One region of the Pseudomonas sp. DSP3-2-3 genome, then DNA from elsewhere that is predicted to be linked to it. Evidence: riboswitches for the same ligand, from Rfam matches in the RefSeq annotation. Region 1 holds a riboswitch; each other region holds the start of a gene.
What was found. Region 1 has a riboswitch for cobalamin ahead of cobW (cobalamin biosynthesis protein CobW). Riboswitches for the same ligand answer to the same signal wherever they lie in the genome.

Region 1 (7,094 bases):
GTGCCTACAGGCATTGGCTGCGGCGCAAGCTCACCCCAACTGCCCTGGCCCTGTTCTTTTTCTGAAGCCTCTTGCGGGTTTGGCTGCCGGGTCTGCGGTGCCGGGCTCTGCGCCTCGGACGGCGGGAGATGTCGGCGCCGATGACGCAAGGCGAACTCGGCAACGGCATCAATATCCTGCTCTTCTATGACGCCATCGCCACGCCATGCCGCGTGGGCACGGGCCGCTCTGAGCCAGACCAGATCGGCGCGCATGCCGTCGACGCCAGCGGCGAAACAGCGCTCGGTGATGGTCTGCAGCGCCTGATCGTCCAGGGCGATGCTGTCCAGCAACTGGCGCGCCTGCTCACAGCGTTGGCGTAGTGCGTCCTGCTGAGTTTGCCACTGCGCGCAGAACCCCTGAGGATCACTGTCAAAATCCAGTCGGCGACGAATGATTTGCCCGCGCTCGACCGGCAAAGTTTGCCCGCTCAACGCGACATTCAGGCCAAAGCGGTCCAGCAGTTGCGGGCGTAGCTCGCCTTCCTCAGGGTTCATCGTGCCAATTAATACAAAACGCGCGGGATGGCGATGGGAAATGCCGTCCCGCTCCACCAGATTGATACCGCTGGCGGCGACGTCCAGCAGCAGGTCGACCAAGTGATCCGGCAGCAGGTTTACCTCATCGACATACAGAACCCCGCCGTCGGCTTTGGCCAGCACTCCCGGGGAAAACTGCGCGCGGCCCTCGCTCAGCGCCGCGTCCAGGTCCAGCGTACCCACCAGACGCTCTTCAGTGGTTCCCAGTGGCAAGGTAACAAATTGTCCGCTGGCGAGCAGGTCAGCCAGCCCGCGGGCCAGGGTCGACTTGGCCATACCGCGCGGCCCTTCGATGAGCACGCCGCCAATCCTTGGGTCGATGGCCGTCAGGCACAGGGCCAGTTTCAGATCATCGGAGCCCACTACCGCCGCCAGTGGGAAATGAGGAGTTTCGCTCATGGTCGTCTCGTGCACCGTCATCAGTTTTCTTCTATGTCCAGCAACAGGGTTTCCAGCGCCTCACGATAATCACCGGGTTCTTGCCAAAGGCCGCGCTGCTGGGCTTCAAGCATACGTTCGGTCATATCGCGCAAAGCGTCAGGGTTGTGTTGCTGGATGAAATCACGGGTCGATGGATCCAGCAGATAGGCGTCGGCCAGCATTGCGTATTGGTGATCGTCGATCAGTTCGGTGGTGGCATCGAAGGCGAAGAGGAAGTCCACTGTCGCGGCCATTTCGAATGCGCCTTTGTAACCGTGGCGTTTAACCCCGTCGATCCATTTCGGATTGGCCGCACGGGAGCGTATCACTCGATTCAGTTCTTCCTTGAGCGTGCGAATCTTCGGCAGATCCGGCTGGCTGTGATCGCCGTGATAGCTGGCGGTCTTAGTCCCGCTCAGGCTTTCTGCAGCGGCGAGCATCCCGCCCTGAAACTGGTAATAGTCATTGGAGTCGAGCAAGTCATGCTCGCGATTGTCCTGGTTTTGCAGAACTGCCTGGACCTGCGACAAGCGCTGAGCGAAACGTTCCCGGGCCGGAGTGCCTTCGTCGCCACCGCCATAAGCGTAGCCGCCCCAATTCAGGTAGACCTCGGCCAGATCGTCGCGGCTCTGCCACAAGCGCCCATCAATGGCGCCCTGCACGCCCGCGCCATAAGCCCCCGGCTTGGCACCGAAGATTCGCCAGCCCGCCTGTCGTGCTGCATCTTCCTTAGCCATCCCGGTGCTTTCAAGAGCAGCGCGCTCCTGGCGAACCTTGGCCGCCAGCGGGTTCATGTCATCCGGTTCATCCAGATCCGCCACCGCTTGCACCGCAGCGTCAAAGAGCCGAATCAGGTTGGAGAACGCATCGCGGAAAAACCCCGACACCCGCAGCGTGACATCCACTCGCGGCCGATCCAGCAGACTCAACGGCAGAATCTCGAAATCATCGACTCGCTGGCTGCCCGTCGCCCAGACCGGACGCACGCCCATCAGCGCCATGGCCTGAGCGATATCGTCACCGCCAGTACGCATCGTGGCGGTGCCCCAGACTGAAAGACCAAGTTGATGTAAATGATCACCATTGTCTTGCAAGTGCCTTTCCAGCAACAAGTTTGCCGACTGGAAGCCGATACGCCAGGCCGTGGTGGTTGGCAGGTTGCGCACATCCACGGAGAAAAAATTGCGCCCGGTCGGCAACACATCCAGACGCCCACGACTTGGCGCACCGCTGGGGCCGGCGGGGACAAAACGCCCATTCAAGGCGTCCAGCAACCCCTGGATTTCTCCGGGTCCGCAAGCATCCAGGCGCGGCGCAACAACTTCGCGTAGATTATCAACAATCAAATTCAACTCGTTGTTAACAATCGATATTTTTCCATCACAACCTGCAACCGCTTGCGCTATCAACCAGGCAGCGTAGAGCTCAAGCCGCTCCCGAGTATCCCCCGCCGTTCGCCAGGGGTCCGAGCTGACTTCAAGTAAAACCTGAGGTTTAGGCCCCTCCCAGGGCTGCGCCAGTTCGCAGTCCAAAGGATCAAAACCCAGCTCGAACGCTTTGCTCAACACTCGCAACAGACTGGCTTGCGCACCTCGTCCGTCACCGCGCGGAATACGCAGCAGAGCCAGCAACGTATCGATACGCAGACGCCCGCTCGGAGATTCGCCGAAGATATGCAGACCGTCGCGAATCTGCGATTCCTTCAGATCGCACAAATAGGTGTCCAGACGCGGCAGCCAGGTTGCGGTGTCGCTGTCATTGACCGACTCAAGTGCGAGCTCACGATCGATATGGGTCTTGCGCACCAGCTTGAGGATGTCGCGCTGCAGCTCAAGGGCGCGGCGCGGGTCGAGCAGCTGGGCGTCGTAGTATTCGTCGGCGAGCAATTCAAGGTCACGCAACGGCCCGTATGTCTCGGCGCGGGTCAGTGGCGGCATCAAGTGATCGATAATGACCGCCTGGGTGCGCCGCTTAGCCTGCGCGCCCTCGCCCGGATCGTTGACGATAAACGGATAGATATTCGGCATCGCGCCCAGCGCCACATCTGGCCAGCAACTTTCGGACAAACCAACGCCTTTGCCCGGCAACCACTCCAGATTGCCGTGTTTGCCCACATGAATCAGCGCATTAGCGCCATAGACGTTGCGCAACCAGAAGTAGAACGCCAGGTAGCCATGGGGCGGCACCAGGTCCGGGTCGTGATAGACCGCGCTATGGTCCACCTGATAACCCCGGGCTGGCTGGATGCCGATGAAGGTCAGGCCGAAGCGCAACCCGGCTATCATCATCCGCCCGGCGCGGAACATCGGATCAGCGTCCGGCGCACCCCAGCGGGCGTTGACCGCCTCCCGATTGGCCACTGGCATTGCATTGAAGGCGGCAAGGTATTCATCCAGCGCCATGCTTTGCTGGCACGGGCGTAAATCCAGACTGTCCAGATCATTGGTGACCCCGCCAAGCAGTTGCTGGATCAACGCAGTGCCGGACTCAGGCAGGGGCGAAAGTGGATAACCTTCACCCTGCATGGCGCGCAGAATGTTCAGCGCCGCCGCTGGAGTATCGAGGCCTACGCCGTTGCCAATGCGCCCGTCACGGGTCGGGTAATTGGCCAGGATCAAGGCAACGCGTTTGTCGGCGTTGGGCAAGCGCGCCAGCAGAATCCAGCGCCGCGCCAGTTCGGCGACAAAGTCCATCCGTTCCGGTTGAGCGCGGTAGCAGACCACGTCCGACTGGCTGCGCTCACTGTGCCAGGCCAGATCCTTGAAGCTGATCGGCCGACTGATGATTCGTCCATCCAGTTCCGGCAAGGCAATGTGCATCGCCAGATCCCGGGCACCCAGGCCTTGTTCGCTCGCGCGCCAGCCAGGTTCGTTGTCCTGCGCGCAGATCGCCTGAATAACCGGGATATTGCGGCGAAACGGCCTTAGGTGCGGCGCTTCCGGACTGGACTGGGCAAAGCCGGTGGTATTGAGGATCAACTCAGCCTCAACCTCATCCAGCCAGTCTTCCACCAGTGTTATACAGCCCGCTTCTTTAAGACTGGCCACCGCAATCGGCAGCGGATTCAAACCCTGCGCCTGCAAGCGCAGACAAAACTCATCAATAAAGGCGGTATTGGCCGCCTGCAGATGGGAGCGATAAAACAGCAACGCCACAACCGGTTGCCCAGCTTGCCAGTCGGCCTGCCAATCATTGAGTTCAGCACGGGGCTTGTTCGGGTGATAGATCGTCGTGCGCGGCAAGGGCTGTGGTTCGGACCACGAGTAATCGCGCCCCAGCCAGCCGCTCGCCAGACAGCGATAGAGTTCCTGGGCGTTGTGCATGCCGCCCTGACGCAAGAACTGCCAAAGACGCTGGCAGTCCTCGGCGGCGACAGTGCTCAGATCGGTCAGCTCCGGGTCCGCGTTGTCGCAACCCGGCACCAGAATGACCTGCACCCCTCGCCCGGCCAGCTCGATCAGCCGCTCGACGCCGTAGCGCCAGTAGCCGATGCCGCCATGCAAGGAAATGAGGATGACTTTCGCGTGGCGCAGCACTTGGTCGACATAAAGGTCAACCGAGGCGTGATTCTGCACCTGCATCGGATTGGCCAGACGCAGGCTCGGGTAGTCGTCGGGTAACTGCTGCGCAGCTTCGGCGAGCAAGGCCAGGCTTGAGTCGCCGCTACAGAGAATCACCAGCTCGGCGGGGGTTTGGCCCAGGTCGGCGATGCTGTCGTCCGGCACGAAACCACCGGGCTGGGTTCTCAGTAGGTGCATGGGTCAGCCAGCAACCGCAGCACGCAGTTGTGCTTCAAGTACCGCTGCGTCCAGTTTCTGGCCAATCAACACCAGGTTGGTTGCGCGCTCTTCGTCAACGCCCCAGGCGCGGTCGAAATGCTTGTCGAAGCGCGTGCCGACGCCTTGAATCAGCAAGCGCATTGGCTTGCCGGGAATGGCCGCAAACCCCTTGACGCGCAAGACGCCATGTTCGACAACCAGCCGAGTCAGCGCATCGAGCAGCGCACTTTCATCGGCCTGTGGCAGCTTGATCGAAATCGAGTCGAAAGCGTCATGATCATGATCGTCATGATCGTCGCCTTCGTGGTGATCGTGGTGAGTTTTCCGGGCGTCGATATGCAGTTCCGATTCAGCCCCCAGACCCAGCAATACGCTGATTGGCAACCGGCCGCTGCTGGCTTCGATGACCTTGACCGCCGGCGGCAACTCTTCGGACACCTCGGCACGCACGGCAGCCAGACCTGCGGCGTCGATCATGTCGGCTTTGTTGAGGATGACGAGGTCGGCACTGGCCAGTTGGTCGGCAAACAACTCGTGCAGTGGCGATTCGTGGTCCAGATTCGGATCAAGCTTGCGCTGGGCATCGACCTGATCAGGAAATGCCGCGAAGGTGCCAGCCAGCACTGCCGGGCTGTCGACCACGGTAATCACGGCATCCACGGTGCAGGCGTTGCGGATTTCCGGCCATTGGAAGGCTTGTACCAGTGGCTTGGGCAATGCCAGGCCGGAGGTTTCGATGAGGATGTGATCAAGATCGCCACGACGCGCCACCAGTTCGCGCATCACAGGGAAGAATTCTTCCTGGACGGTGCAGCACAAGCAACCGTTGGCCAGCTCGTAAACCCTGCCGTTGGCTTCTTCTTCGGTGCAGCCGATGGTGCATTGCTTGAGGATTTCGCCATCGATGCCCAGCTCGCCGAATTCGTTGACGATTACCGCGATGCGGCGGCCTTCGGCGTTGTCGAGCATATGGCGCAACAGCGTGGTTTTACCCGAGCCCAAAAAGCCGGTAACGATGGTGACGGGAAGTTTGGCCAGTGTTTTCATCAGGTGCCCTTTGGCAAAGCGGCGGGCAAACAGGACGAAAATCCGGTGATCAGCCACAGGACTGGATTCGCCACCGGATCACCCCGCCCGGTTGTAGTGAGAATTTGCAGGGCAAGATGCCCAGGTCGAGGCAGGTCTCCTGGCTTGCGGTTACGGGTGAACTTCCACCTGCAATTCATGGCGCCTTCCCGCTTGTCGCAGTGGCTGTGCAATGAACCTGACCGCTTACAGTTGCGGGGGCAGCCGCGGCATTGACCGCGTTCCCATCTTAGCTGTGCGCTTTCCGGCTGCAGGGCAGCGGGTGCAGGGCACAGAACCTCGAACCGGCAAGGCTACGCAGTGACCATCGACAGGTCAATCACCAGCCAGCGCCCGACGCGAACTGATTGACGTTCAGCGCCAGCCCATGCTCTCCTGTACGCCTTGTTCGGGTGCCCTTCACAGGGTGAAACGGGAAACCGGTGCGTTCAGGCCTCATGGCTTGTGCAAGTCCGGCGCTGCCCCCGCAACGGTAAGCGAGTGAAGAGTCAGATCCACTGTGGCCGGCAACGGCATGGGAAGGCGGCTTTTTCAGGTTGAGCAATCAGCCCCTCGCAAGCCCGGAGACCGGCCCGACATGAAACTTCTGACAAACCCGCGGTGGGCGGGCGCTGTTGATCTCTGCTGACGCCTGTCAGCGGAGTTCCCGTGCGTTCCCCTCACCTTGCCGACATCCAAGAGGGAAGCGCCATGTCGATCAGTACAACCAGTCATTCCGCCAGTACGACCACTGCCACCCAGACTCAACGCCTGACCGCCGCGCTCAGCGCTGCCATTCTCGGCGCGTGCCTGGTGTACTTTGCCGGTTTCTCGCACATCGACGCCGTGCACAATGCCGCGCATGACACCCGCCACAGCTCTGCCTTTCCTTGCCATTGAGACTGATGCCATGTTCAAGCGAATTGCTCAAACGGCGGGTTTCACCGGCCTGATTGCCGCGCTGTTTCTGACCCTGCTGCAAAGCTTCTGGGTCGTGCCGCTGATTCTGCAAGCCGAAACCTACGAGAACGCTCCGACCGAACAGGTTCACGAGCACGCCGAAAACGCCCCGACCGGTCATGTGCACAACGAAGAAGCCTGGTCTCCGCAGGATGGCTGGCAGCGCATTCTGTCCACTACCGGTGGCAATCTGGTAGTCGCGGTAGGCTTCGCGCTGATGCTGGCCGGCCTTTATACCTTGCGTGCTCCGGGCAAAACCTCCCAAGGCGTACTGTGGGGATTGGCCGGTTTT
Region 2 (7,094 bases), on a different contig from region 1:
CGCCTTCGACGACGATCACCGGATACTGCTCGCCCAGCCGTCGATGAGACTCCAGCACCGCTTGCATCGCGATCTCTTTATAGCCGTGATACGCCACCGCATTCATGGTGGTGACAGCGCGACCGTGAATAATCACTTGCGCACCGGTGTCGCTGTTGGGCTTGAGCAGCACCGGATTCATGTCAGTGTGCGGTTGCAGGCCACACGCCTGAGCCTGCACCGCCTGGGCGCGGCCGATCTCGCCGCCGTCCGCCGTCACCGCACTGTTGAGCGCCATGTTCTGCGGCTTGAACGGCACGACGCTGACACCCTGACGCGTCAGCCAGCGGCACAATGCCGTCACCAATGTGCTTTTGCCGGCGTCCGACGTGGTGCCTTGCACCATCAAGGTGGTCATGGATTTTCCTGATTGAATTCGCCAAGGGCGTTGGCCAGGCGTTGCCAATCCGCCTCATCGCGAGGCAGGCCGAAGCGCAGGCTGCTGTGGTGCGGGCCTTCGTCGAGGAACAGACGCAGCAAGATGCCCCGCCGGGCGCAAAACTCATACAACGCTGACGCACGGGGCGTGACCAGCCATTGAAACAGCGCGCAGCCGCCGTGCGGCGTCAGGTCATGGCGCGTGAGCAATTGCACCAGACGCTGACTGGCCTGATCGGTGCGCTGGCGTTGCTGGTGATGACCGTCTGTATCTCTCAGGCAAACCGTACCAAGTTCCCGGGTCGGGCCGCTGACTGCCCAGGGTCCGATATCTTTGGCCAGCAACTTGAGCAGATGCGGCTCAGCCAGCACAAAACCCAGCCGTGCCCCGGCCAGACCAAAAAACTTGCCGAACGAGCGCAACACGATCAGCCCGGTGCGCCAGGTTTCGGCCGCCAGGCTCAAACCCGGGGTGTTATCCATGAAGGCTTCATCCACCACCAGCCAGCCGCCCCGCTCCGCCAGCCGGGCATGCCACTTGAGCAATTGCTCAGGCGTCAGGTTCAGGCCGGTAGGATTATTGGGGTTGACCACCACCAGCACGATGAGGCTGTCGAGGAAATAATCGACTTCGTGTTCCAGCACTCCCCGGACCAGAAAACCGGCGCTGCGCCAGGCTTGGGCATGTTCGGCATAACACGGCGACAACACGCCGACCTTACCGGCGCCACGCAAACGCGGCAGGGCTTGAATCGCCGCCTGGGAACCCGGCACCGGCAACACCTCGGGAGCGCCGTAGTAAGTGCAGGCGGCTCGTTCCAGACCGTCGTCGGTTTCCGGCAGTCGCGCCCAGGCTTGCGGGGCGATTGGCGGAATAGGCCAGGCCCAGGGCGCAATGCCCGTGGAAAGATCCAGCCACTCACTTTCGGCAATGCCGTAATCGCGCGCAGCAGCACGCAGTCGTCCACCGTGTTCAAGCATAGAATTCAGCTCCCACACACAAAATCAGCAACCAGAGCCAGACACCGCGCTGCACCAGTTGCCAGCCTCGATCAATGGACTGCGCATCGGCGGGCAAGCCCTCGCCCAACTGCGGACGCTGATGCAGCTCGCCGTGATAAATCGCCGCACCGCCGAGTTCGACACCCAGAGCGCCGGCGCCCGCCGCCATTACCGGACCGGCATTGGGGCTGTCCCAGGTCGGGCCCTGAGTTCGCCAGCAGCGCAATGCGAGTCGGGTTTTGCCCAATAGCGCGTAGGTCAAAGCCACCAGACGCGCAGGAATGTAGTTAAGCAAATCATCGATTTTGGCGGCCGCCCAACCGAAACGCTCAAAGCGCTCGTTGCGATAGCCCCACATTGCATCCAGCGTATTGCTCAATCGATACAACACCACGCCCGGCGCACCGGCGACAGCAAACCAGAACAGTGCGGCAAACACTGCGTCACTGCCATTCTCCAGCACAGATTCGGTGGCCGCACGGGCCACTTCAGTAGCATCCAGCTCCGAAGTCTGGCGGCTGACCAGATAGCCGACCCGCCGCCGCGCTTCGTCAAGATCGTCGGCGCGCAACGCTTGGGCCACCGGCTCGACGTGCTCGCCAAGGCTGCGCAGGCCGAGCGCACAGTACAGCGCAAGGATTTCCACCAACCAGCCTATATAAGGCAGCCAGCTCAACATTGTGGCCAGCAACGTCAATGGCACCACGGCGAGAAACCACGCGGTGACGCCATGGCTGCGCCAGCCGCGTCCGCCAGAATTGAAGCGCCGCTCGATGCGATCGGCAAAGCGCCCAAAGGCCACCAGCGGATGCGACCGCTTCGGCTCGCCCAGCAACGCATCCAGCGCCACACCGGCGACGCTCAACAGCGCCACACTCATTGACTGACTCCCCATTGATTCTCGTAGAGCATTTCACTGAGCGGACGTTCTTGCGTCCAGCCTTCCATGACCAGCATCGGTGCCGGGTAAAATTCGCTCACCGGTCCCAGACACAAGACCGCCAGCGGCTTGGCACCGGCCGGCATGTTGAGCAGATCAGCCAGCGCCTGGGGTTCGAACAACGACACCCAGCCCATGCCCAGCCCTTCGGCACGTGCCGCCAGCCACAGGTTCTGAATGGCGCAGGACAACGAGGCCAGGTCCATTTCCGGCAGCGTGCGGCGGCCAAAAATGTGTTTCTCGCGGTCATCCATCAGCGCGGCGACCAGCACTTCCGCGCAATCGTCGATGCCCTCGACCTTGAGCTTCATGAAATCGTCAGCGCGCTCACCCATCGCTTCGGCGGTGCGCAGCCGTTCCTGCTCGACCTGCGCCTTGATCTGCGAACGCAAGGCCCGGTCGGTGACGCGAATAAACCGCCACGGCTGCATCAAACCGACGCTGGGCGCCTGATGCGCCGCACCGAGCAACCGCGCCAGCAGTTCCGGCGCAACCGTGCCGCCGCTGAAATGCCGCATGTCGCGGCGTTCGGCAATGGCTCGATACACTGCGGCTCGTTCGTCAGTGCTGAACGCTTGGTCATTCATGGCTTGAAAAGCGCCGCAACCGCTTGAGGATTGGAAGGGAAATAGAAGTGGACGTAGGACGCCGTCATGCGCCCGTCGCGATAGACCGCCTCCGCGCCGCGCCCGCCGTTGGGGCTGATGCCACGGGCGATGGGCTGCAATTCGGTGCTGGTCAGCGAATGGTGATACGTGTGGCCGCGCAGTTCGCCTTCCGGCAACGCAACTGTTTGCAGCGCCAATGCCGCCAGACGCTTTTGCATGACCGCTTCACCGGCGAGCAAACCCACCAACTCGGCGCGCTGACCGTCGACATCGGTCAAGGCGTCGAGCAGGTACAACATGCCGCCACACTCGGCCAGCAAAGGCTTGCCCGCCTGATGATGCTGGCGAATCGCGTTCAGCATCGACGTGTTCTGGCTTAGCGCCACGTGGTGCAGTTCCGGATAACCACCGGGCAGATACAGGCTGTCGGCAGGCGGCAGCACCGAATCGCGGATCGGCGAGAAGAACACCAGTTCGGCACCCATGGCACGCAGCAGATCCAGGCTCGCGCCGTAGGTGAACGCAAACGCTTCGTCATGGGCGACGGCAATCGTTACGCCTTGCAGTAAAGGCTCGGCGGGTACCAGGTCCGGCGCAGCGAAGGTCACCGCAGGCGGCAGTTCAACTTCGCAGGTGCTGGCCAGTGCTGCGGCGGCGGCATCCAGACGCAGATCAAGATCGTTCAACTCGCTGGCCTGCACCAGCCCCAAATGCCGGCTTGGCAATTCGATGCCGGTTTCCCGGGACAACGCGCCGTACCAGCGCAAACCTTCGGTGAGGCTGCCTTCGAGCAGTTGCGCATGCCGCACGGTGCCGACCCGGTTGGCCAAAACGCCGGCGAACGGCAGGTCCGGCTGATAACGCGCCAGGCCCAGCGCCAGCGCGCCGAAGGTCTGGGCCATGGCCGTGCCGTCGATCACGCCGAGGACCGGCACGCCGAAATAACGCGCCAGGTCCGCGCTGGACGGCGTGCCATCGAACAGGCCCATCACGCCTTCGATCAGGATCAGGTCGGCTTCACCTGCCGCTTGCCACAACAGGCGGCGGCTTTCATCAGCGCCGACCATCCACAAATCGAGCTGATAAACCGGCGCACCGCTGGCGCGCTCAAGAATCATCGGGTCGAGAAAATCCGGGCCGCATTTGAATACGCGAACCTTGCGACCCTGATTGCGATGCAAACGGGCCAGCGCGGCGGTGACGGTGGTTTTGCCTTGGCCGGAGGCCGGTGCGGCGATCAGAACCGCCGGACAATGACGCGGTTCACTCACAACTCGATGCCTTTTTGCGCTCGAATGCCGGACTGGAATGCGTGTTTGACCACGGTGATTTCCGACACGGTGTCGGCCATGTCAATCATTTCCGGTTTCGCGCCACGGCCGGTGACAATCACATGCTGCATCGGCGGCCGGGCTTGCAGGTCGCTGAGCACTCGCTCGATGTCCAGATAACCGTGCTTGAGGGCGATGTTCAGTTCGTCGAGGATCACCATGCCGATGGCCGGATCACGGAGCATTTCCAGGGAAACTTCCCACGCTGCTTCGGCGGCGGCGATATCACGCTGGCGGTCCTGGGTTTCCCAGGTGTAGCCCTCGCCCATCACGTGATAGCGAACCTGCTCTGGGAAACGTCGGAAGAAGAACTCTTCGCCGGTGCTGTTGCTGCCCTTGATGAACTGCACGACACCGCACTGCATGCCGTGGCCCATGGCCCGGGCCAACATGCCGAATGCAGAACTGCTTTTGCCTTTACCGTTACCGGTCAGGACCAGCAACAGCCCGCATTCATTGGGTGCACTGGCGATGCGCTCGTCCATCACGGCTTTTTTGCGCAACATGCGCGCCAGATGGCGTTCGTCACGTTCGGGGGATTCGTTCATCTCAGCTCTCCGCTTGAGGGCACGCGAAAGCAGACGGCAGGCAATAGCAAATGACTGGCAGCACGACTTTCGTCATGCCCAGAGCATCGCCCGCCGTGATGCTGTTGAATGGATCAGGCCGGTCTCCGGGCTCATGAGCGGGAAATCCCCTACTGTGCGCCTTCCCAAATCCTTGCAGACCCAGTGGCATCAGGCACAGCGTTGACTCATCTACCGTTGCGGGGGCAGCACCGGAATTGGTCGCCATGAGCGTCCTTACCGGTTTCCCTGTTTCACTCAAACATTTGCTGCAGCGATTTAAAACGTAGCGAGCGACGACAAGACAAGGCGGAAACAGGCGAGAAAGCGGAGTTGAGGTTCCCTCAATGAGCATTTCGAGTCTGTTTCCAACGCAGTATTGTCGAGCGCAGCAGTTTTAAACGCTGTAGACCTGAGCACCTGAAACAAAAGGCGCAGGTTAGAGGGTTGGGGATTGAGCGTCAATCAACTCAGCAACAGGTTGAACCTCGAAAGCACAGGCGTCTCTATCTCTTACTGGAACACTGCCCGTTATGGAGATCGATCATGTTCAAGCTCAGACCACAGTTCGCGGTTTTGCTACTGGTTGCCGGAGGCCTTGCGGCCTGCGGCGAATCTTCGACCCTGCAAGTCACCGACGGCACCGGGCCGTCACCAAAGTTGCCGGAACCGAACAAGACGATGATTCCGACCGTCAACATAGCGCCAGCGGTGGGCTGGGAAAAAGACGCCAAACCCGTCGCGGCCAAGGGCACGCAGGTCGCCGCTTTCGCCGAACATCTGGACCACCCGCGCTGGCTTTACGTGCTGCCCAATGGTGACGTGCTGGTGGCGGAAACCAACTCGCCGCCAAAGCCTGATGACAATAAAGGCATTCGCGGCTGGGTCATGGGCAAAGTCATGGGCCGCGCCGGGGCCGGTGTTCCCAGCCCCAATCGGATTACCTTGCTGCGCGACAAGGATCACGACGGCATTGCCGAAACCCGCACGGTGTTCCTGGAAAACCTCAATTCGCCGTTCGGTATGACCTTGGTGGGCAACAAGCTGTATGTCGCCGACACCGACCGCCTGATCAGTTTCCCGTATCAGGACGGCCAGACCTCGATCAGCGCGCAGCCGACCAAAGTCGTCGATCTTCCGGGCGGCACGCTGAATCACCACTGGACCAAAAACGTCATCGCCAGCAAGGACGGCAGCAAGCTGTATGTGACGGTCGGTTCCAACAGCAACGTCGCGGAAAACGGGCTGGCAGCTGAAGAAGGTCGCGCGGCAATCTGGGAAGTTGACCCCGCCAGCGGTTCGCATCGGATCTTTGCTTCAGGCCTGCGCAACCCCAACGGCATGGATTGGGAGCCCACCACCGGCAAACTCTGGACGGCGGTCAACGAGCGTGACGAAATCGGCAGCGATCTGGTGCCGGACTACATCACTTCGGTGCAAGACGGGGCGTTCTATGGCTGGCCGTTCAGCTATTACGGCCAGCATGTGGACGTGCGCGTAACTCCGCAGAATCCGGAGCTGGTGGCCAAGGCCATCGCACCTGATTACGCGGTCGGCCCGCATACCGCGTCACTTGGCCTGGTGTTCGCCGATGGCAAGACGTTGCCGGCGCCGTTCAATGAAGGCGTGTTCATCGGCCAGCACGGCTCCTGGAACCGCAAACCACACAGCGGCTACAAAGTCCTGTTCGTGCCGTTCAGCGGCGGCAAGCCAAGCGGCGCGCCGATTGACCTGCTGACCGGTTTCCTGAATGCCGACGAAAAAGCCCAGGGTCGCCCGGTCGGCGTGGTCAATGATCATCAGGGTGGGTTACTGGTGGCGGATGACGTGGGGAACAAGATCTGGCGGGTGACTGCGGCGAAGGCACAATAAGTTAACGGCCTGTACAAAACTTGTGGGAGCAAGCTTGCTTGCGAATGCGTCCGGGAAGCTTGCAAAGATGTTGAACGGGCAAATGTCTTCGCGAGCAAGCTCGCTCCCACAAGTGAAACGCGGTCATCTCGTGGGACCGGATCTATCCGGGAAGGCGTCGGTGTAGACACCACATCTTCGGCATCTGTGGGTTGCCCCCAAACATAGAATCTCCCACAGGTTCGGTTCGTGTCCTACGGATTACGCGCCAGACTCGATGGCTGAATCACGCGCTTGGCATTCAGGTAAGCGCGCTGCCAATACGGCTTGTCCAGACTGTCCAGCTTGACCGTGCCGCCGGTAGCTGGCGCATGCACGA
Region 3 (7,094 bases), on a different contig from region 1:
CAATGTCACCGACTGCCAGCGCACCCCGCTGAGGTTGCCCAATAACCAGAACATGATGCCTCGCGCCTGTTCGGAGCTGGCCGACTTGGTAATCAGGAACGAAGTCAGGGCGTTGAACAGCTGCGAACCGGCGATGCCTGCCAGAATGATTTGCCCGCTGCCACTGACCGCCCCGGTGCTGCGCGCCAGCAAGGCGACCAGGGCAAACGCTGCAATCGCGCCCGCGAAGGCGCCCATCGACAGCGAGATGGCGCCGGCGCCGAGGCCGATGATCGACACCAGTACCGCGCCGGTCGAAGCTCCGGCAGAAATCCCCAGCAGGTACGGATCGGCCAGCGGATTGCGCAGCAGTGATTGCAACACCACCCCGGAAATCGCCAGCCCGGCGCCGCATGCGGCGGCCACCAGCGCGCGGGTCAGGCGGTAGTTCCAGACGATACCTTCATCGATAGGATCCAGGACAAAACCGGCGCCCCACACCTTGTTGGCCAGCACCTGAAACACCAGCGACAGGCTGATCGGCGTCTCACCAATGGCGATGCCGGCCAGTATCGCGGCCAACAACACCGGGATCACCCACGCTGCATGCAGACAAACCCTGCGCAGAACCTGACCGCCGGTTACTGCTCTCATTTTCCCGGATCAACCTGATCGATGGCGCCGGCCAGCTCGTTGATGCCGTCGAACATGCGCACCGAGGCCTGCATGGCGTCGGCGTCGAGGATCACGATGCGGTTGTGCTTCACGGCATCCATGTTTTTCGTCACCGGATCGGACTTGAGGAATTCCAGCTTTTTCTGGAAGTCGTCAGCGGGGAAGCGGCGGCGATCCATGCGCGCAATGACCAGCACTGTCGGGTTGGCCTTGGCGATGGTTTCCCAGCCGACGGTTGGCCATTCTTCATCGGACTCAATCACGTTGCGCAGGCCGAGGGTGTTCATCATGAAATCCGGAACGCCTTTGCGCCCTGCAACATAAGGGTCGATGTGCAGGTCGGCGCTGGAAAACCAGAACAGCGCCGAAGCATCGGTCAAGTGCTTGGCCTTGACGCTGGCCTGAGCCTTGGTCAGACCGGCACGCAGCTGGGCGCTCAATTCATCGCCACGGTCCTGCACGTCGAAGATCTGCGCCAGTTGCGTCACGGTCTTGAATACGGTTTCCACTGAGAACGGCTTGAGACGCGTGCCATCGGCGCCGACCAGGTTGTCTTTGCCTTCGCAGTCCGACGGCATGATGTAGGTCGGGATATTCAGTTCGCTGAACTGCTCACGTGTGCCGACCGCGCCTTGCGGGCCGACCATCCACTCAAACTGCACCGGCACCAGGTCAGGTCGTTTGCCGATGACCGATTCGAAGCTCGGTTCGTTATCGGCCAGACGCGGAATCCGGTCGTTCTGGGCCTTGAACTGGGGCAGCACATCGTTGAACCACAGCGAAGTGCCGACCACTTTGTCGGCCAGTCCGAGTGAATAGAGGATTTCAGTGCCGGCCTGGCCGATGGTGACTGTTTTGCCGGGTGCCTGTTTGAAGGTCAGCGGCATGCCGCAGTTTTCGACGGTCAGCGGGTAGTGCGTCGGGCCGGCGGCCAGTGCCAGTGCAGAACATCCAAGGCTGGCAAACAGTACGGCAAGGCGAGGCAAAGGCATAAAAGGCTATCTCCATTCGAACGGAATGTCCGGACGGCGGTGTAAGGGCAGGAAACACATCAGCCACCGCTGCCGACTGCGGCGTGGCCGGTCGAGCAGGGTCTGGCAGCAACGGCGATGAACCGATTCTGACGGATGTCCTCCCGGGACACCCCGCCGGTGGGTCAATTGCCAGGGCGCACGCTCGTACGACCCTGATGTCGGCAGGTCTCCTGACTGACGCGTCATCGCCATGCTCCGGCCTTCCCGGATTTATCCAGTGGCATCGATGGAGCGGCTCAGCGTCTACAGTTGCGGGGGCAGTTCCGGTTGATGACCTGAGGCCATCACGGATTCCCTATTAATCCCGTTTGGGAACCGACGGGCGGCATGGTAATGGATATCAACCGCGACGGGGAAGTTTTCCCGGCGGTCGATTCGCTGGCCTGGAGATTGCTCGCAGATCACCCGTTGGTGAACCTAATCGGCCGGCGGCCGGTCGATACATGCACGCTGGCTGAGTGCTCCGGTGACAAATCGGCGATGATGATGCCCGGCACGTATTATTTCTGGAGATTTCCCCCTGTGATATCGACTCAACGCACGGCCTGGCTCAAAGCCTGGGGTGCACATGCTTTTACCGCCACCGGTGTGGTCATTGCCTTCATGGCAACCATCGCGCTGTTCGAAGACCAGCCCAAGGCGTGCCTGCTTTGGCTGGGGCTGGCGCTGGTGGTAGATGGAGTCGATGGCTCCCTGGCGCGCAAATTCAATGTTCAGTCAGTGTTGCCGGGCTTTGATGGTTCAGTGCTCGATCTGGTCATTGATTACCTGACCTACGTGTTCATTCCGGCGCTGTTCATCTATCGCTACATCGATTTGCCGGATCACACCATGTTGCTCAGCACTGCGGTGATTCTGGTGTCCTCGCTGTTTTGCTTCTGCAACCTGGAAATGAAGAGCAAGGATAATTATTTTCAGGGCTTTCCCGCCGCCTGGAACGTGGTTGCGCTGTGCGTCTACATCATCTCGCCAGCCTCCTGGGTGACGTTGCTGACCGTCTTCGGCCTGGCCTTGCTGACCCTGACGCGCATGAAATTCCTCCACCCATTTCGCGTCCGCCGCCTGATGCCGCTGAACATCACCGTCACCACGATCTGGCTGGTGTGCAGCGCCTTGCTGGTAATCGACCACCCGGCGCAAAGCCCGACAGTCATGATCGTCTGGTCCGCAATGTCCGCCTACTTCCTGGGGATTTGCCTGTGGCGCACTTCGCTGGAGTGGTTGGGCAAGTTGCGCGGCTGAGGCGAATGCCGGCCTGTGCAGGCTGTGTGCGAATTCATCCGGGAAGAGGGCGGCGGGATCGACAGACGTTCGCCTGGCACACCGCTTCGCGGCCGTCGTAACCTCCGAACGCTCCCACAGGTTACACACCAGTCATCCAATAATCCGAACTCCCGCCACGCTGCCGCTTCCAAATCATGTCACTCCCCATTGATCTGATTCTGTGAGGGCATCATGAGCATACGACCTGTCGACACCCAAGCTGCGCAATCCCCGGGGCCGAACCCCAATCCGATGGAATCCGACGACGAGGCGCGCCCGGACGATGATGTGCGCAACGCCGAGGACAATGAGGTGGAGCCGGATGATCCGGACATCGCGGGCGACGATGGCTCTGGCGTGCCGAGCTAAAACACGTGGTAGTCAGCCACGATAATCAGGCGTCGCCCATTTACGTGGGCTGCGCTGGCTGGAGTCTGCCTCGCGAGCATTGGTCGGCATTTGACCAACAAGGCTCGCATTTGCAGCGTTATGCCTTGCGGCTGCCAGCGGTTGAAATCAATAGCTCGTTCTACCGTCCTCATCGTCATCAAACCTACGTGCGCTGGGCTGAATCGGTTCCCGCAGGCTTTCGCTTTGCAGTGAAGGTACCCAAGCTGATCACTCACGAACGGCGCTTGCTGGAATGCAATGCAGCGCTGGACGAGTTCATGGCGCAGTGCAGCGGGCTTGGCGAAAAACTCGGTTGCCTGCTGGTTCAGTTGCCGCCGTCCCTGGCTTATGAATCTCAGCCTGCGCAGGTTTTCTTTCAGGCGTTGCGGGAGCGTTTTTCCGACGATGTCGTGCTTGAGCCCCGCCACGAGAGCTGGCTGAACGCCGAAAATCTACTGATGGAACATCGAATTGGCCGGGTCGCGGCTGATCCATCGCCGATCCCCGGCGGCACGCTTCCCGCAGGCTGGCCGGGCGTTCGCTACTGGCGCCTGCACGGTTCGCCACGCATCTACCACAGCACGTACGAACAATCCCGGCTGGAAATACTGGCCAAGGATTTGCTGGCATCCGGGCAAAAAAACATCCCCAACTGGTGCATTTTCGATAACACCGCCAGTGGTTTTGCCGTGGGTAATGCGCTGGAGTTGCAGCGGCTGTTGTCCCGCTGATCTTGCCCGGACGTTGTTTCCGGGAGTCGCACGTTTTAGTCTCTGGTCACTTCTCAAAACAACACGGGAGCCACCATGAGCTGGTCAGCCAGGCAGTATTCAATTTTCGAGCAACAGCGCACGCGGCCGGTCCTTGATCTGGTGGCGGCGATCCCGACGCAGAACGTACAGACAGCGGTGGATCTGGGCTGCGGCCCCGGTAATTCGACAGAAGTGCTTGCCGAACGTTATCCCGATGCGCGAGTAACCGGCCTGGACAGTTCGGAAAACATGCTGATCGACGCGCGCCAGCGGTTGCCAGCCTTGAGCTTCGAGTTGGCCGACCTCGCTGCCTGGAATCCCGCACAACCACTGGATGTGATTCTCGCCAACGCTTCGCTGCAATGGGTGGCGGATCACGCCGCGCTGTATCCACGGCTGGTTAGCAAGCTCACACCCGGTGGCAGCCTGGCGGTACAAACTCCCGATAACTTGCAGGAACCGGCCCACCGTCTGGCCCGTGAAGTGGCAGCGGACGGGCCGTGGGCGAGCAAGATTGCTGCGGTGAAACATCCTGATCGCCACGACGCGAGTTTTTATTACTCACTGCTCAAGGGCCATTGCAGTTCAGTGGACGTGTGGCGCACCACCTATTTTCATCCGCTGGAAGGTGGGCATGCGGCGGTGGTCGAGTGGTTCAAGGGTTCGGCATTGCGGCCTTATCTTGAGCCCCTGGATGAGACGCTGAAGCTCGCGTTCCTCGAACGTTATCTCGCCGCGATCAGCGAGGCTTATCCGGCCCTTGAAGACGGAACTGTGCTGTTGCCGTTTCCACGGTTATTTGTGGTGGCAACGCGTTAAGCGATCAAGCTGTTCGACGAGCGGAGAATAACCGGCCAAGCACCGTCTATATCGAGGGTTCGCAACGGGTCAGGCAGAAATGCCTGGCCCGTTTTTGCTTGCGTTGAGAAATTGCCATCAAAAAAAGATTGAGTTATCACACTAAATGTTATTAATTTAACAAAATATAATCGTTAAAAAGGTTTTCTCCCGCTGTGGAGGGCCCGATATATCAAGGTGAATACAATGAATAAGATCGCGGTCATCGGCAGCAATATGGTGGATTTGATCACCTACATCGACCGGATGCCTCGGCAGGGCGAAACCCTTGAAGCGCCTGGTTTTGCCATGGGCTGCGGCGGCAAGGGGGCCAATCAGGCGGTGGCGGCGGCCAAGCTTGGCGCTGACGTGCTGATGCTCAGCAAGGTCGGCGACGACGTGTTCGCCGATAACACTCTGGCCAATTTCCTGCGTTTTGGTATCGATACCCAGTACGTCAACCGGGTTGCCGGCGTCTCCAGCGGCGTGGCGCCGATCTTCGTGCAGAGCGACTCCCACAACAGCATTCTTATCGTCAAAGGCGCCAACGCCCATCTCAAACCGGCGGACATCGATGCCGCACAAGCTGCGTTGCGCGATTGCGCGCTGATCGTGGTGCAGCTGGAAATCGACCTGGCCACCGTTTACTACGCCATCGAGTTCGGCAAGCGTCACGGCATCCCGGTGTTGCTCAACCCGGCGCCAGCCGTGGCCGGACTTAGCGCTGCGCATCTGGCGCAGCTGGATTTCCTGATCCCCAACGAAAGCGAGCTGGCCCTGATCAGCGGCTTGACTGTGGACTCGCCGGAATCGGCGGCCATCGCTGCACGTCAACTGGTCGCCGAAGGCATTCGCCACGTTATCGTCACCCTTGGTGAGCAAGGCGCGCTGTACGTGGGCGAGGAGGGCGAGTTTCGCGTCGGTGGCCTGAGCGTCGCTGCCCGCGACACTACTGGCGCTGGCGATGCATTCATTGGCTGCTTCGCGCGCCACTGGACGCAGGACGGCGACATCCGCCGCGCGATGACCCAGGCCGTGGCTTATTCCGCCTGCTCGGTTACCGGTTTGGGAACGCAGACTTCCTATCCCGATGCCGAAGCTTTTGCCGAGTTCCTGAAAACTGTTTGATCGGCGTCGCCGAGCCCTGAGCCTTGCGTCGCATTTCCTTGCTTCACTCCGGAGAACAATAATGACTAAGCCTCCGCTTCAACAAACCGCCGATGGGTTTTACCTCAATCGCACGCCGTGGTTTGCCTTTCTGCTGTTGTGCAGCATCTTTGCCCTGTGGGCGGCAGCGGCGAGCATGAACGACGTGCTCATCGCGCACTTCAAGAAAGCCTTCCTGCTCAGCGATTTCCAGACTGCGTTCGTGCAGTCGGCGTTTTACCTGGGCTATTTCTTTGTCGCCATTCCGGCGGCGATGGCGGTGCGCCGTTTCAGCTACAAGACCACGATTCTCATCGGGCTGATGTTGTACATGCTGGGCTGTCTGCTGTTTTTTCCGGCGGCCTCGACGGCCAAGTACGGCATGTTCCTGATGGCGCTGTTTGTCATTGCGGCGGGCCTGGCGTTTCTGGAAACCGCCTGTAACACCTATTCAACGCTGATGGGACCGCGTGAAACCGGTACTCGGCGCCTGAATATCTCGCAGACTTTCCACCCGTTCGGCGCCATGGCCGGGGTCTATGTCGGCAGTTTCGTAATGTTCAAGGACACCGACGCGACCCGTGAGCAATTGACCCAGATGAGCGCCAGCGATGCGGCGATCCAGCAGTTGCAGATGATCCAGTCGACCCTGCTGCCGTACAAATGGATGATCGCAGTACTGATCCTGATGTTCATCCTGGTCGCCATCACGCGTTTTCCGGCCTGCAAAGGCAACGCCAAGGCTGACGTGAAAACCTCCAGCATCGGCCAGAGTCTGTCGCGCCTGCGCCGTAATCCGCGTTTCGTGTTCGGCGTGCTGGCGCAGTTTCTGTACGTCGGTGCGCAAGTCGGCGTGTGGAGTTTCACCATTCGCCTGGCCATGCAGATGGGCGGGATGAATGAGCGCAGCGCTTCGTGGTTCCTGTTGACGACCTTTGCCGCTTATTTCGTGGGCAAGATGATTGCCAATCTGCTGATGCGCAAGATGCGTCCGGCTACAGTCCTGGCGTTGTATGGT

Region 2: another riboswitch for cobalamin. It lies ahead of cobO (cob(I)yrinic acid a,c-diamide adenosyltransferase); the one in region 1 lies ahead of cobW (cobalamin biosynthesis protein CobW).
Region 3: another riboswitch for cobalamin. It lies ahead of ACP7E4_RS13035 (ABC transporter substrate-binding protein); the one in region 1 lies ahead of cobW (cobalamin biosynthesis protein CobW).

Annotation. Positions count from the first base shown of each region.
Region 1 covers NZ_JAFCXH010000001.1:162,921-170,014, forward strand. Annotated here, with positions in the region: gene ACP7E4_RS00740 (ATP-binding protein) at 1-977, opposite strand, end outside; gene cobN (cobaltochelatase subunit CobN) at 998-4,756, opposite strand; gene cobW (cobalamin biosynthesis protein CobW) at 4,760-5,824, opposite strand; cobalamin riboswitch at 5,937-6,160, opposite strand; cobalamin riboswitch at 6,237-6,453, shown strand; gene ACP7E4_RS00755 (CbtB domain-containing protein) at 6,554-6,742, shown strand; gene ACP7E4_RS00760 (CbtA family protein) at 6,753-7,094, shown strand, end outside.
Region 2 covers NZ_JAFCXH010000002.1:151,218-158,311, reverse strand. Annotated here, with positions in the region: gene ACP7E4_RS03550 (cobyric acid synthase) at 1-397, opposite strand, end outside; gene cobD (threonine-phosphate decarboxylase CobD) at 394-1,398, opposite strand; gene cbiB (adenosylcobinamide-phosphate synthase CbiB) at 1,391-2,299, opposite strand; gene bluB (5,6-dimethylbenzimidazole synthase) at 2,296-2,946, opposite strand; gene ACP7E4_RS03530 (cobyrinate a,c-diamide synthase) at 2,943-4,238, opposite strand; gene cobO (cob(I)yrinic acid a,c-diamide adenosyltransferase) at 4,235-4,846, opposite strand; cobalamin riboswitch at 4,946-5,169, opposite strand; gene ACP7E4_RS03520 (PQQ-dependent sugar dehydrogenase) at 5,411-6,736, shown strand; gene ACP7E4_RS03515 (C40 family peptidase) at 6,970-7,094, opposite strand, start outside.
Region 3 covers NZ_JAFCXH010000009.1:159,204-166,297, forward strand. Annotated here, with positions in the region: gene ACP7E4_RS13030 (FecCD family ABC transporter permease) at 1-633, opposite strand, end outside; gene ACP7E4_RS13035 (ABC transporter substrate-binding protein) at 630-1,646, opposite strand; cobalamin riboswitch at 1,832-2,023, opposite strand; gene pcsA (phosphatidylcholine synthase) at 2,211-2,930, shown strand; gene ACP7E4_RS13045 (hypothetical protein) at 3,144-3,320, shown strand; gene ACP7E4_RS13050 (DUF72 domain-containing protein) at 3,326-4,072, shown strand; gene tam (trans-aconitate 2-methyltransferase) at 4,148-4,912, shown strand; gene rbsK (ribokinase) at 5,138-6,058, shown strand; gene fucP (L-fucose:H+ symporter permease) at 6,120-7,094, shown strand, end outside.